One region of the Streptococcus chenjunshii genome, then DNA from elsewhere that is predicted to be linked to it. Evidence: predicted binding sites of a transcription regulator. Region 1 holds the regulator's gene; the other holds the start of a gene.
What was found. The regulator Rex, encoded in region 1, represses fermentation and respiration genes when NADH is low (regulators of the CRP and FNR family bind a similar motif). The targets are predictions, from matches to a motif close to TTGTGAANTANTTCACAA.
Positions count from the first base shown of each region.

Region 2: a site for Rex is predicted at 2,376-2,393, ahead of adhE (bifunctional acetaldehyde-CoA/alcohol dehydrogenase). Genes of this name have one in related genera too.

Region 1 covers NZ_CP031733.1:1,196,131-1,203,895, reverse strand. Annotated here, with positions in the region: gene DDV21_RS05935 (NAD kinase) at 1-570, opposite strand, end outside; gene yjbM (GTP diphosphokinase) at 545-1,216, opposite strand; gene DDV21_RS05925 (CYTH domain-containing protein) at 1,425-2,006, shown strand; gene DDV21_RS05920 (ribose-phosphate diphosphokinase) at 2,144-3,118, shown strand; gene DDV21_RS05915 (cysteine desulfurase family protein) at 3,125-4,240, shown strand; gene DDV21_RS05910 (DUF1831 domain-containing protein) at 4,242-4,589, shown strand; gene DDV21_RS05905 (redox-sensing transcriptional repressor Rex) at 4,892-5,530, shown strand; gene DDV21_RS05900 (gamma-glutamyl-gamma-aminobutyrate hydrolase family protein) at 5,540-6,238, shown strand; gene radC (RadC family protein) at 6,235-6,915, opposite strand; gene DDV21_RS05890 (glycosyltransferase family 8 protein) at 7,066-7,765, opposite strand, start outside.
Region 2 covers NZ_CP031733.1:2,228,433-2,236,197, reverse strand. Annotated here, with positions in the region: gene DDV21_RS10815 (LTA synthase family protein) at 1-476, opposite strand, end outside; gene def (peptide deformylase) at 504-1,118, opposite strand; gene rpsO (30S ribosomal protein S15) at 1,492-1,761, shown strand; gene adhE (bifunctional acetaldehyde-CoA/alcohol dehydrogenase) at 2,452-5,133, shown strand; gene pnp (polyribonucleotide nucleotidyltransferase) at 5,525-7,699, shown strand; gene DDV21_RS10790 (SseB family protein) at 7,692-7,765, shown strand, end outside.

The DNA.
Region 1 (7,765 bases):
GGCTTCAACAGTAGGATGCAGAACTGCTCCGCCCAGCGATTTATTATATGCCGTGCTGCCTGTCGGGGTGGAGACTGAAATACCGTCACCGCGGAAACGTTCAAATTTGACATGGTTGATAATCACATCGGCAACCATAGTTTTTTCAATCCGTTTAACCGTAGCTTCATTTAAAGCTAGATTCTCAATTTCACGGCCGCTGTCCAATTTTATTTTGACTTTTAAAATAGGATAAGAGACTTTTTCACCTCTGTCTCTGCGCAGATTTTCAATAAGCTTATCGATTTCAAAATCCCGGTAGTCTGTATAAAAACCGAGATGCCCTGTATGTACCCCAACAAAGCGGACATGACCGAGCTCTTTTTCATATTTATGAAAAGCAGATAAAAGCATCCCGTCGCCGCCAATAGAAATCACAACATCCGGATTTTTTTTGGATAAGTAAAAATCCGGATCGTCCTTTAAAACTGCAAAAAGTTTAGCTGCTATCCGTCGGCTTTGGTATTTCCCATTAGCGATGATAGCAACACGCATCATGTCTTTTCTACCTGTAATATTCATCTGTGTCATCACTGTTTCCTACACCATCATTTAGCTTTCGGCTTTCCGGATCAAAGAGAAGCTGGGCTTCTCTGATATCTTCGCGTATTTTCCTTACTTCTTCATCAAGTTCATAAGCGATTTTAGCTGTCGTTTCCAATCGCTGTTTAATTTCCTGAGGAAATTCGCCTTTATATTTATAATTCAGGGAATGTTCGATTGTGGCCCAGAAATTCATGGCAAGTGTCCGAATTTGAATTTCTGCCAGCACCGTCTTCTGCCCCTGAATCGTATCAACAGGATACTCAATTACAACATGATAAGAACGGTAGCCGCTTGGCTTCATATGGTTGATATAATCACGTTCCTGTACTATCTTCATATCATGCCTTTGCCTCAGTAAATCAAGAACCTCATCGACATCATCTACAAACTGCACCATAATCCTCAAGCCGGCAATGTCTTGTATATCTTGGGCGATATTTTCCTGTTTGATACTGCGCATAAGCATTTTTTCCTGAATACTTTCCACCGATTTGACCCGACCGGTGACAAATTCAATCGGGGAGTGACGATTTTGCTTTCTGAACTGCTTGCGGATTCCCCGCAGTTTAATTTTTAACTCACCGACTGTTTGAATATAAGGGTCCAAAAACTCTTCCCATTCAGCAGACATTGAACAGCTCCCTTCACCGAATATAAAAAAGACTGACAAGGACCTTTAAGCGCTGAAACATATTTAGCAGCTGAACTGCTGCAGTATCAGAAAAAACGAATAGCCGCTACAATCGCTCAACAAGCGAGTTTGCCAAATATCGGACTTTTTTATAAAATTAGTATAGTATTACTTTATTATAGCACAAAAGGTATTAAAGGAAAATGGCATGACACATTTGGAAATCGAATATAAGACCTTACTCAATAAAGATGAATTTAAGCGCTTGACTGCGCACTTTTCCCACATTCCTCAGATAACACAGACAAATTATTATTTTGATTCTCATGATTTCAGCCTTAAGGCACACCGCATGTTACTGCGGATCCGAACCTTCTCAGATCGGGCAGAGCTGACATTAAAACTGCCTAAAACTGTTGGTAATTTAGAGTACAACCATCATCTGACCCTTCCGCAGGCCAAAGAAATCATTAAATCCGGTCATCTTCCACCTTGCTCAATTCGTGAATTAATTGGAGAGCAAGGCGTTAATCCTGATGATTTAGCTGTTTTTGGCCACCTTACCACAGACAGAAGAGAAAGCCAGACTGCGATTGGGCTTTTAGCGCTGGACTGCAATCATTACACTAATATAAAGGATTATGAGCTGGAACTGGAAGTAAAAGATGCAGACAGCGGAAAAAAAGATTTTGCTGAATTTTTAGTTCAACATGATATTGCTTTTAAATATGCTAAAAGTAAGATTGCCAGACTGACAAACAGCTTAAAAGCTGTTAAAAAGTTAAAGTAAAAAGGAACTGAAATATTCGTGATTTTCTGGTAAAATAAAACTGGTAGGCAAAACCTGCTTCTTATTTTTACAAGTTAAAAACAGCATTTCTGCGGCACCTTTTATCATATTAAAAATTTAAGGAGAATGTACTAATTATGGCCCAACACCACACTGATAGACAGCTCAAGCTCTTTTCACTGACCTCCAATCCCGAAATTGCTGAAAAAATTGCTGACGCAGCCGGCGTTCCTCTTGGGAAAATGTCATCGCGTCAATTTTCAGATGGCGAAATCATGATTAATATTGAAGAAACTGTCCGCGGCGATGATATTTACATTATTCAGTCAACCAGCTACCCTGTCAATGACAATTTGTGGGAACTGCTGATTATGGTCGACGCCTGCAAACGCGCCAGCGCTAATTCAGTAAACGTTGTTATTCCTTATTTTGGTTATTCCCGACAAGATCGGATTGCGGCTTCACGGGAACCTATCACAGCCAAACTAGTTGCTAATATGCTTGTCAAAGCAGGAGTTGATCGTGTATTGACATTGGATCTGCATACTGTTCAGGTACAGGGCTTTTTTGATACTCCTGTAGATAACCTGTTCACCATCCCGCTTTTCGCAGAATACTACTCCACCCTCAATTTATCCGGCGAAGACATTGTTGTTGTCAGTCCCAAAAATTCAGGTATTAAGCGTGCGCGAAGTTTAGCAGAATACCTCGATGCACCGATTGCTATTATTGATTATGCTCAGGATGATGCCTCGAGAGAAGAAGGGTATATCATTGGAGAGGTCGCAGGAAAAAAAGCTATCCTTATTGACGATATTTTAAATACAGGGAAAACCTTAGCAGAGGCAGCAAAAATTTTGGAACGCGGCGGGGTGACGGCTATTTACGCAGCTGCCAGCCACGGTCTGTTTGCCGGCGGCGCTGCAGATATTCTTGCTGCTGCACCGCTGAAAGAAATCATTGTGACTGACTCTGTTTCAACTAAAGAACGAACACCTGAAAATGTGAAATACCTTTCAGCAAGCAAACTTATTGCTGATGCCATTATCCGCATTCATGAGCGAAAACCGGTCAGCCCGCTTTTTGCTTACACGCCATCTAGTAAAGGATAATACGCTATGGTATATCTCGATAATGCTGCTACTACAGCTCTGACACCGAAAGTCATTGAGATAATGACAGAGGTAATGACTGACAATTTTGGCAATCCATCAAGCATTCATGCATACGGGCGGAAAGCCAATCACGTTCTGAGGACGGCCAGACAGACCATTGCTGACATTTTAAGGACATCGGAAAGAAGAATCATCTTTACTTCCGGCGGAACAGAAGCTAATAATACAGCTATCAAAGGTTATGCTCTCGCCAATCAGGACAAAGGCAAGCATATTATCACTACAGCAATCGAACACCCTTCCGTTCTAGAGCCGCTCGGCTATTTGCAAAAAAGATTCGGCTTTGAAATAACCTATCTCAAACCGGAAAACGGTTCAGTCACAAGCGCTAGTCTTCAGAAAGCACTGAGGGATGATACTATTCTGGTCAGTTTCATGCATGCGAACAACGAAACTGGTGACCTGCTGCCGATTGAGGAAGCGGCTAAGCTTTTAAAAAACCATCAGGCAGCTTTCCATGTTGATGCTGTCCAAACAATGGGGAAGCTGCCGGTCTATCCTGAAGAAGTAGGAATTGATTTCCTATCGGCTACAGCCCACAAATTTCATGGGCCGAAGGGTGTTGGCTTTCTTTATGCCAATCCGCTTCATTTTGACAGTCTGCTTCATGGAGGTGAGCAGGAAGAAAAAAGACGGGCGAGCACAGAGAATCTTATTGCAATTGCTGGAATGGCACAGGCTCTTGCTGACAGCAGAAAGCAGGCAAAAGAAAATCTGACTTATATTCAAGGATTGAAAAGAGCCTTTTTAGAGGCACTCTCTCCTGCTTCCTATTACCTCAATGGCTCTTCAAAACAGCTCCCACACATTATCAATATCGGCTTTCCGGGTCAAAACAACAGTATTTTGCTGACACAGCTTGATTTGGCTGGTTTTGCTGTCTCTACTGGTTCTGCCTGCACTGCCGGTACCGTTGACCCCAGCCATGTGCTTGCCAGCATTTACGGTGCTGATTCTGCCAGACTGCAAGAATCTATTCGCATCAGTTTATCTAAACAAAATACGCAGGAAGAATTGCTGCAGTTAGCAAATAAATTAAAAGAAATAACAGGAACATAAAATGGCATTTACAAAAGAAGTAACGTTAGACGGCTGCAAATACAGCTACAGTATCAATTCAAATGTTAAACCGTATACACTGCGGGATACTACCTTTGTCCAAAATAAAATCGGGCATTATGAATTAAAGCGTCTGCTGGAAAATATTCCTAATTCCGGTAACGGCTTCCCTCTAAAAATAACTGTCCATAGGGACTTGAATGCTTTTAAGCTAAGTATTACCGATCAGTCCGGTTTACGCCCAGTTAATATCTTCCGTTCAGAAGACAACCATATCCTGCAGGATAAGTTTTATTTTTTAATGGACAGCTTAGTCGAACGTCACATTTTTGATAAAACTCTGCTTTAAAGGATAGGAGCAAAAGCATGATTTCCAATAAATGGATTGTACCTTCTGCTTCTTGCACAGTTAGTATAGGCTGCCCGCTGCTGCTTACAGGGCAGTTTGGCAGTTTAAGGCAATCCTTGAAATTAGAACGCATCCCAATCAGGGGTTTCGACTGCTGCGGCAAACCTTTATTCTATAAAGTAAACTAGGATGGGGACTTCTGTCCCACTCCTCTTTTTTATCAGAGATTGAAGTGCATTAATGTTGCCGGTTTTACAATCTTTTTGTACAATATAGACTATATAAATTAAGGAGATGATTTTGTGGTTATTGATAAATCCATTCCTAATGCGACAGCTAAGCGTCTGTCACTGTATTATCGGATTTTTAAACGCTTTTATGCGGATAATGTTGAAAAAGCCAGCTCAAAACAAATTGCTGACGCTATGGGAATTGATTCTGCTACTGTTCGCCGCGATTTTTCCTATTTTGGAGAACTGGGCAGGCGGGGGTTTGGTTACGATGTCACAAAGCTTATGAACTTTTTTGCTGATATTCTGAATGACCATTCCACAACAAATGTTGCATTAGTAGGCTGCGGTAATATTGGCCGTGCGCTGCTTCATTACCGCTTTCATGACCGAAATAAAATGCAGATCGCCTTGGCTTTTGACAGAGACGATAACGAGCTTGTCGGAACAAAAACCTCTGACGGTATTCCTATCTACGGTATCTCTGCCGTCCATGACCAAATCCAAAAAACTGATATCAAAACTGCTATCTTGACTGTTCCCAGCACTCAGGCTCAGGAAGTGGCTGAATTGCTTGTTGCTGCCGGTATAAAAGGCATACTGAGTTTCGCTCCTGTCCGCCTCAGCCTTCCTAAGTCCGTTATCGTTCAATATGTGGATTTGACAAGTGAATTGCAAACACTGCTTTACTTTATGAACCAAACAGACTAAGGAGGAAGTATGCCTAAAAAACCGATAATCGGTATCACCGCTAATCAGCGGCCTAACCCTGCAGCTGAAGATATTTCTTGGTCTTATGTGCCCAGTGGATTTGTCAATGGTGTTAGGGCTGCCGGAGGATTACCGCTTGTCCTTCCGGTCGGCAGTCCCGAAACTGCTTCTGATTACGTGAGTATGTTTGATAAACTGATTCTTATCGGTGGTCAAAATGTGGATCCCAGTTTTTATGGTGAAAAAAAGCAGGCCAGCGAGAATGATTTTTTTAAAGAGCGTGATATTTTTGAACTGGCCTTGATTGAAGAAACGACCAAACAAAAAAAGGCGATTTTCTCTGTTTGCCGCGGGACACAGCTGATGAATGTCGCACTCGGCGGCTCTCTCCATCAAGATATTGAAAACCATTGGCAGGACAGCCCTGCTGATTATCTGTCTCACGATATGATAATCAAAAAAGATAGTAAACTGGCCGATATTTACGGTCTTAGCAGCTCTATTAATTCTTTCCATCACCAAAGTATCAACCACTTAGCCAGTGAACTGCGGGTTATCGCTAAAGATCCTAAAGACGGGACAATTGAAGCTGTGGAATCCATCAATCCCAATATGCGCTTTTTGGGAGTTCAATGGCATCCAGAATTGCTTTATGAATCACGCAAAGAGGATTTGGATCTGTTTAAATATGTTGTTTCTGAACTCTAAAGCAGACCCGTCTCTTCGCGAAAACTATAATAATCATGCTTACTGACGATAATGTGATCAAGACAGACAATCCCCATGTCTTCACATGATCGTTTTATTTTTTCTGTAAAACGCAGATCGCTCTCACTGGGAACAAGCGATCCAGAAGGGTGATTATGGACCAGAATGATGGAGGTGGCCATATTTCTGCAGGCATAATGCAGAATTTCGCGCGGTTCAGCAATAGAGCGCCTAACAGTTCCGATAAAAACTATCCGCTGCTCAATAACACGGTTTTGGGTGTCTAAATAAAGTGTCAGCAGGTGCTCCTGTTTTTTGTTTCCCAGCTCTATAATCATTTTCTGGGCCAGTCTTTCGCTGCTCAAAATTCTTTCGTTTTGATAGTATTCTGCCTTATTAATTCGATTAGCTAATTCCAGCATCGCCTTGATTTCTATTGACTTGACTTTGCCTACGCCTTTGATACTCTGCAATTCCTGTAATGATAAATCGCGAAAATCCGCTAAACTTCTGATATCTTTCAAAATCTGTGTTGAAACTTCCAAAACAGGCCTCTGCTTTGTCCCTGTGCGCAGCAAAATAGCTAATAGCTCCTGATTGCTGAGCTTTTCAGCCCCTAAATCAGCCAGACGTTCTCTGGGCAGCAAAGCTTCTTCTCTCAATTCAACTGTATACATTTTTTACCTCCATCTATTCTATTCGAAAATCAGCTTAAAAAGGCGAAAGACAGAAAGGTTGGGAGGCAATATGAAAATGGGATAGACAGGTATGAATGGCTGTGCATTCATACCTGTCTATCCCAGCTTTTTTATCAAGCTTAGCAGCCTTCAGTCTGATTTGACTCTGGCAGTCAAATGCTGATAATGCTTATAAAGAGCGCTGTAGCGTCCTCTGTAGTCTTTTTTCCATGGTTTATCCCGACCGCAAAAATGCAGAAAAACCGTATGTTTAATAACCCAATCTAAGTCCCACTGCCCAGAACTTCTGGTGAAATACAGAATATTATAGCGGGCATCATAATTATAAATATGATCTGGGATAAGAAGCGTTTTATGACCATAGAGAGCATTGAGGATATCCTGATCCGGCAAAAAGAGCAATAAACTGTTTTTTTCAATATAAGCAAGAATATCCTGATGGTTAACGATTTGGCGGTTCAGCTCTAAATTCATCAGGAGTACACCCGAATTAAAATACCCTTCTGCTTCAAAATTCCTTAACCTCAATTTATTGACCAGCTCTGGAATATTAGTATCTGAAGTATGGCTGGCCGCAGCAAACAGTTTGTCAGAAAGGTCCAGATGGTACAAAGGCACAATATCGTTTAGACACAGAATATCCGCATCCATATACAAAATCCGGTCTAGCTCTTTAGGCAGATATTCGTGGGCTAACAGGCGATAATAAATCGTTTCTGGATAACGGTCTGTTGTCGGAGCATCTTTAAAGGCCTCTTCGCCAATGACAACCGGAAAATAAGCAAACCCCAGCTGCTGGCAAAATTGATGGATTTCGGCATTTCTTTGC
Region 2 (7,765 bases), 1.0 Mb from region 1:
TGAGGAAAATCAATAGTCAGCAGTTCGTAGCTCTCTTCTTCCTGATATGTGTTGAGCTGCATATAAAGCACATCATCCAGATAGATCTGCAGATAGCCGCCAAGATAGTAGCGGCTGTATTCAAAGGAAATATTTCTGACCGGTCCATCATGCTGGATTTCCATAGTCGGATTTTCCAAGTCATCTGTGGCTTCGGTGATGTTAATAGGAATAGGAACAGCAGCGCTGTAGACTCCCCAGTCATTGCGCACAATCTCATCATCATTCAGGGGTTGTCCTTCAAGAGCAATCTGTCTGGTATTTTCACGGTAACCGGCCGCTAATGGATCTTTTTGCTTGGCTGCGACAATTTTGATATTCCCGTTATTATTTGCAACTTTCAGTTCATTGCGCAGCAAAAAAACATAGGAAAAAAAAGCTAAGGCGCAGACCAGACTGATTAGAAGTTTCTGCCGCTTTTCTACCCAATTGATCATTCTTTTCACAATGTTCTCCTTGATGTTTTATTCAATAATCAGCATGCCTTCTTTAACGGCGAAGGGTTCGGCTTCATTGATACGGTCGAAGAACATAATACCGTTTGTGTGGTCAATTTCATGCTGAACCACAATGGCATGGTAGCCTTTCAGCTTCATCCGCTTTTTGCTGCCTTGTTTATCAAAGTACTCAACGGTTACACGGGCATGCCGGACAACATAGCCGGGAACTTCCCGGTCAACAGACAGACAGCCTTCACCGTCAGCTAGGGCAGCTTCCTGAACAGAGTGGGCGATAATTCGCGGATTGTACATTATTTCCTGCAGGCTGTAGCTTTCTTCCGGCGGATTGCCTTCTTCATCCTCCGGATTAGGAACCAAAACAGCGATGATCCGTTTGGAAATGTCCAATTGGGGGGCTGCCAGACCTACGCCACCGCGCAGCCCCATTTTTTCAGCCATCACAGGGTCCTGTGAGTGTTTCAAAAACTGCAGCATCTTTTCTCCCAGAATGACGTCCTCATCCTTAAGAGGAAGAGAGACATCTTTGGCCCGCGCCCGCAGCGTCGGATGCCCTTCGCGGATAATATCGTCCATATTAATATTATGGCTCGGCCGTATTAATTTGTCCTGTACTGACATAGTATCTCCTTTATTAATTCAACATTAAATTAATTTTGAATTCAAACAAATCTACTATATCACAAAATGCCCCGTAAATAAAGAAGTGAGCCTTCTTTATGAAATGCTCGGCAGCTGTCTCTGTCATGTATAATCAGGGGCTGCAATAGAGACAATCCAAACTCTATTGCAGCAGCCATTCTATCGGTAACCAGCAGTTCAGCCCCATTTATCAGAATTATCTGGCTTACGATTCTTTTTGCCCGGTAATGATTGACGGGCTTTTTTGAATTTGTTACAATAGGAGCAGTCGCAAAGACAAACTAACTTTTTCTTGGTTCCGGGAGCTGCCAAAACCCAGAACTCGGATGAAGCAATAAAAGGAGAAATGATTATGGCAATCTCAAAAGAGAAAAAAAATGAAATTATTGCACAGTATGCGCGCCATGAGGGCGATACCGGCAGCGTAGAAGTTCAAGTAGCTGTTTTGACTTGGGAAATTAACCATTTGAACGAACACATCAAACAGCATAAAAAAGACCATGCAACATACCGGGGCTTGATGAAGAAAATCGGTCACCGCCGCAATTTGCTGGCTTATCTGCGCCGCACAGATGTTAACCGCTACCGTGAACTGATTCAGTCATTGGGACTGCGCCGTTAAGCAAACTCATCATTTTAAAAAACCAAAGCCAAAACAGACGATTCTTGGCTTTGTTTTTTTTATGTAGAAACAAAAACCGCTAAGAAATCCATATGAAAAGGCGGTAAGTCCGAAATCTCCGATTTCGTAGACGCACCCCTGCCAGGATGATTAGAAGGGTGCGGTCGGTTGCTAAGACGACAAAGCCTTCAATCAGCTACGGCTGGCGGTAAGTCCGAAATCTCCGATTTCGCAGACGCACCCCTGCCAGGATGATTAGAAGGATGCGGTCGGCTGTTAAGGCGACAAAGCTTTCAGATGCCCACGGCTAGTTAACTTTAAATCAATTCTAAACTTAGCTATATCTTTTTTGCAAAGAGTTTTAGGCTGTGTTCAGTTCTGACAAGATAAAAGGCCATAGTGGAAACTGCTGAGACAGGTTTCGGCTGAAATGCTGCAAACACAAAGATAATAGGGACCTTCCATCAGCTTCCTTCCCAGCTGTACAGTGGCTGCCGTTTTTATCAAAAAGCTTTGGGACGCCTGTAAATCAGCCCTTCGATACTGGGAGAGAAAATAAATGAAAAAAATCACAAAAAATACTTGATTTCACCTGCGGAAAATTATATAATAGCAAGTGAAAAAAATCACAAAATACTTTTCTTAAGCTAAAGGAAAGTATCCGGCGCTATTTTTGTAAAGGAGTTTTTAATGGTTAAAGAAGCAAAAACAAATGTCGAAAAGACAGAGCTTACCGCGGAAGAAGCTGCGGCACAGTACACAAATACCTTAGTTGAAAAAGCTTTGGTGGCCGAGGAAGCTTATGCGACCTATACACAGGAGCAGGTTGATAAAATCGTAGCGGCTATGGCTTTAGCCGGATCTGAAGCTTCCCTGCAGCTGGCAAAAGAAGCGCACGAAGAAACAGGGCGCGGTGTTGTTGAAGACAAGGATACGAAAAACCACTTTGCGACAGAGAATGTTTATGAAAGAATTAAAAATGAAAAAACGGTAGGCATTATCGGTGAAGATAAGGTGTCAGGCAGTATCAAAATCGCGGCTCCTCTCGGTGTGTTAGCAGGTATTGTTCCAACGACTAATCCGACATCGACAACCATGTTTAAGATCTTGGTAGCTTTAAAGACCAGAAACGCTATTGTCTTTGCCTTCCACCCGGCAGCACAGAACTGTTCAGCTCATGCGGCTCAAATCCTGTATGACGCAGCACTTAAAGCTGGGGCACCTAAAGATATTATCCAATGGATTGATACCCCTTCAATTGCCAATACCAGTGCCTTGATTTCCAACAAAAAGATCGCTTCGATTTTGGCAACCGGCGGGCCGGGCATGGTTAACGCAGCTCTTAAATCAGGGAACCCGTCTATGGGTGTCGGAGCCGGCAACGGTGCCGTCTTCGTTGATGCGACAGCTCACCTTGACCGTGCGGTCGAAGATCTTCTTCTGTCAAAACGTTTCGATAACGGTATGATTTGTGCAACTGAAAACTCAGCAGTTGTCGAAGCGCCAATCTATCAAGAATGGCTGGAAAAAATGCAGGAAAAGGGAGCTTACTTAGTTCCTAAAAAAGACTACAAGAAACTTGAAGATTTCGTGTTCAATGATGGTCACGGCGTTAACGGACCGGTTGCAGGTATGTCAGCACAGTGGATCTGTGAACAGGCTGGTGTAAAACTGCCTGAAGGCAAAGATGTTCTCTTGTTTGAACTGGACAAGAAAAACATTGGAGAAAAGCTCTCATCTGAAAAACTCTCCCCGCTCTTGTCTGTTTACAAGGCTAAGGACCGTCAGGATGGTATTGAAATTGTAGCTGCTCTCTTGGACTACCAAGGGGCAGGCCACAACTGCGCTATCCAAATCGGCTCACAAGCCGACCCATTTGTCACCGAATTTGGCGATGCTTTGAATTCATCCCGTGTCTTGGTTAACCAACCGGATTCAGTCGGCGGTATCGGCGATGTTTATACGGATGCATTGGAAGCCAGCTTAACTCTTGGAACAGGATCATGGGGGAAAAATTCATTGTCTCACAATTTATCAACCAGCGACCTTCTGAATGTGAAAACTGTTGCCAAACGCCGCAACCGTCCGCAATGGGTTCGTCTGCCGGAAAAAACATACTACGAAAAGAACGCTATTTCCTACTTGCAGGATGCCTATGAACCAATGGAACGCGCACTGATTGTAGCTGACCCGGGTATGGTTCAGTTTGGTTTCGTTGATACTGTTTATGCACAGCTGGCCCTGCGTGATGAGAAAGTTGTGACATCGCTCTATGGAACGATCAAACCGGATCCGACACTGGGACAAACTATCGAAATTGCTAAACAGATGCGTGATTTCAAACCGGATACAGTTATTGCTATCGGGGGCGGTTCGGCAATTGATGCATCTAAGATTGCCCGTCTGATCTATGAAGTATCGCTCGACAAAGAGGATGGCTGGCTTGACAGCTATGACAATGTCAGCGAATTCTTCCTTGAACTGCAGCAAAAATTCATCGATATCCGCAAGCGTATCGTTAAATTTAAACATCAGACTGTAACCCGTCTCTTCTGTATCCCGACAACTTCCGGTACAGGTGCGGAAGTAACACCGTTTGCCGTTATTACAGATGACTTTACCCATGTGAAGTACCCATTGGCAGACTATGAATTGGTTCCGCAAGTGGCTATCGTTGATCCGGAATTTGTCATGACTGTGCCAAAACGGACGGCTGCTTGGTCAGGTCTCGATGCTCTGTCGCATGCGCTTGAATCATATGTTTCTGTGATGGCTTCTGATTTCACCCGTCCTTGGTCACTTGAAGCGATTAAGCTGATTATTGAAAACTTAGAAGATGCTTACAACTATGACCCTCAGAATCCAACTCTGCGCGGCGAGCAGGCCAAAGAAAACATGCATTACGCCTCAACAATTGCCGGTATGGCATTCGGCAATGCTTTCTTAGGAATCAACCACTCCTTGGCTCACAAAACCGGCGGTGAGTTTGGACTGCCGCACGGTCTTGCTATTTCTATTGCTATGCAGCATGTTATCCGCTATAATGGGGTGTCCGGCAATGTGAAACGCTCCGTTTATCCGCGTTATGAAGAATACCGTGCACAGCGGGATTATGCCGATATTGCCCGTTATCTCGGCCTGAAAGGCAAAGATGATGCTGAATTGGTTGAAGCGCTCTGCCAGCGTATTGATAAGCTGATGCACGCTGTCGGTGTTGAGCCGAAACTGTCTGCCAACGGTGTTACAAAAGAAGCCTTTGATGCAGCTGTTGACCGTCTGGCAAGTCTGGCGTATGACGACCAATGTACTCCAGCAAACCCACGTCAGCCTTACATTGCAGAGCTGAAACAATTACTGATTGACCAGTTCTAAGAGCTGATTGACTGAACCTCCCTTCAGGGGAGGTTTTTCTTTATTAGGGAAGAGAAAATCATCTGCTGCTCTTTTTAAAGACAGCAGTCTTTTTTTAAAAGGAGACAGTTTTCCGGATTTTTTATTTTGCTTAAATTATGGTATGATAATAACAATACGTGGTTTTATGCAAAAACAAGTTTGTAATTCTTTACAGATTGGTTTTTGTAGAAAACGGCGTATGGTAAATCATTAAGAACAAAAAGAAAGTTATAACTGGGAGTTAGTTGACAATTTTTCAGCCTCAGTCGTTAAAAACCGTGGGGGTTGAAAGCTGCAGAAAAACAGCTGTCAGCCTCTTGTTTTTGAGCGTTTCTTTTTGCTCTTGTATTATGAACAAAAGGAGTCATAAATGACAAAACAGGTTTTTCAAACAACTTTTGCGGGGAAACCGCTGATCGTTGAAGTTGGTCAGCTGGCTAAACAGGCTAACGGCGCTGCCTTGATTCGTTATGGGGAAAGCACCGTGCTGACCGCTGCTGCAATGTCTAAAAAAATGTCTACAGGGGACTTCTTTCCCTTACAGGTTAATTACGAGGAAAAGATGTATGCTGCCGGGAAATTTCCGGGAGGATTTAATAAACGGGAAGGCCGTCCGTCGACAGATGCAACTTTGACCGCCCGGCTGATTGACCGTCCGATTCGGCCGCTGTTTGCAGAAGGCTTCCGCAATGAAGTTCAGGTCATTAACACTGTCCTGTCCTACGATGCCGATGCCAGTGCCCCGATGGCTGCGATGTTTGGTTCTTCGCTGGCTCTGTCTGTCTCTGATATTCCGTTTAATGGTCCAATCGCAGGTGTTCAGGTCGCCTATATTAATGGTGAATATATCATTAATCCAACGGCACAGCAAAAAGAGGATTCGCTTTTGGAACTGACTGTAGCAGGAACCAAAGAAGCTATTAATATGGTGGAATCCGGGGCTAAGGAATTATCTGAAGAGATCATGCTGACAGCTTTGCTTAAAGGGCACGAAGCGATCAAAGAGCTGATTGCTTTTCAGGAAAGCATCATAGCTCAAGTCGGGAAAGCTAAAGCTGAAGTGGAACTCTTGCAGGTTGACAGTCAGCTTCAGGAAGAGATTACTGCCGTTTATCAATCGGAACTGCAGAAGGCTGTTCAGACTGAAGAGAAGCTGGCTCGTGAAGCAGCTACAGAGAAGGTTAAAGAAGATGTCAGGGCTGTCTATGAAGAAAAATTTGCTGATGCCGAAGATCTCGATGTGATCATGCGTGATGTCTCTGAAATACTTGAGCAGATGGAGCACGCTGAGGTGCGCCGCCTGATTACTGAAGACAAGATTCGTCCGGATGGCCGTAAAATTGATGAAATCCGACCGCTGGAAGCAGAAGTAGATTTTCTGCCTCAGGTCCATGGTTCGGGGCTCTTTACGCGCGGGCAAACTCAAGCTCTGTCAGTTTTAACCTTGGCTCCCATGGGAGAAACCCAAATTGTTGACGGCTTAGAACCGGAATACAAGAAGCGTTTTATCCATCACTATAATTTTCCGCAGTATTCTGTTGGTGAAACTGGCCGCTATGGCGCCCCTGGCCGGCGGGAAATCGGGCACGGGGCACTCGGTGAACGCGCTCTGGCTCAGGTGCTGCCAAGCTTGGAGGAATTCCCATATGCTATTCGCTTGGTGGCGGAAGTATTAGAGTCAAACGGCTCTTCTTCGCAGGCATCTATCTGTGCAGGCACTCTGGCCTTAATGGCCGGCGGTGTTCCAATCAAAGCGCCTGTTGCCGGTATTGCTATGGGATTGATTTCAGATGGCAAACAGTATACAATATTGACAGATATTCAAGGGTTAGAAGACCATTTTGGCGACATGGACTTTAAAGTAGCCGGAACACGGCAAGGCATCACGGCTTTGCAAATGGATATTAAGATTGCCGGTATTACTCCGCAGATTTTAAAGGAAGCCTTAGCACAAGCCAAGAAAGCCCGTTTTGAAATCTTAGATTTAATTGAAGAGACAATCGCTGAACCGCGTCCAGAATTGGCTCCTACAGCTCCTAAAATTGATACTGTTAAAATTGATGTTGATAAAATCAAGATTGTTATCGGCAGAGGCGGGGAAACTATCGATAAAATTATCGAGGAAACTGGTGTTAAGATTGATATTGACGAGGAAGGCAATGTAGCCATATTCTCCAGCGACCAGTCAGCGATTGATCGGGCTAAGGAGATTATTGCCAACTTGGTTCGCGAGGCCAAGGTAGATGAAATTTATCACGGCAAGGTTGTTCGGATTGAAAAGTTTGGGGCCTTTGTCAACCTTTTCGACAAAACGGATGCTTTGGTACATATTTCCGAATTGGCTTGGAAACGGGTCAATAAAGTGGAAGATATTTTGAACCTTGGCGATGAAGTGGATGTTAAGGTCATTAAGATTGATGACAAGGGCCGGGTAGACGCTTCCATGAAAGCTCTGCTGCCGCGTCCGCCAAGATCAGAAAAGAGTCACCGAGAGCATTCGAATCACAAGCATAATCATAATAAGAAAGAAAATAATCATGGCTAACATAGAAGAAGTTGATTACAGTCTGAGAAAGTTTATCGAAGATCCAGAGCATTTTCTGTATAGTAT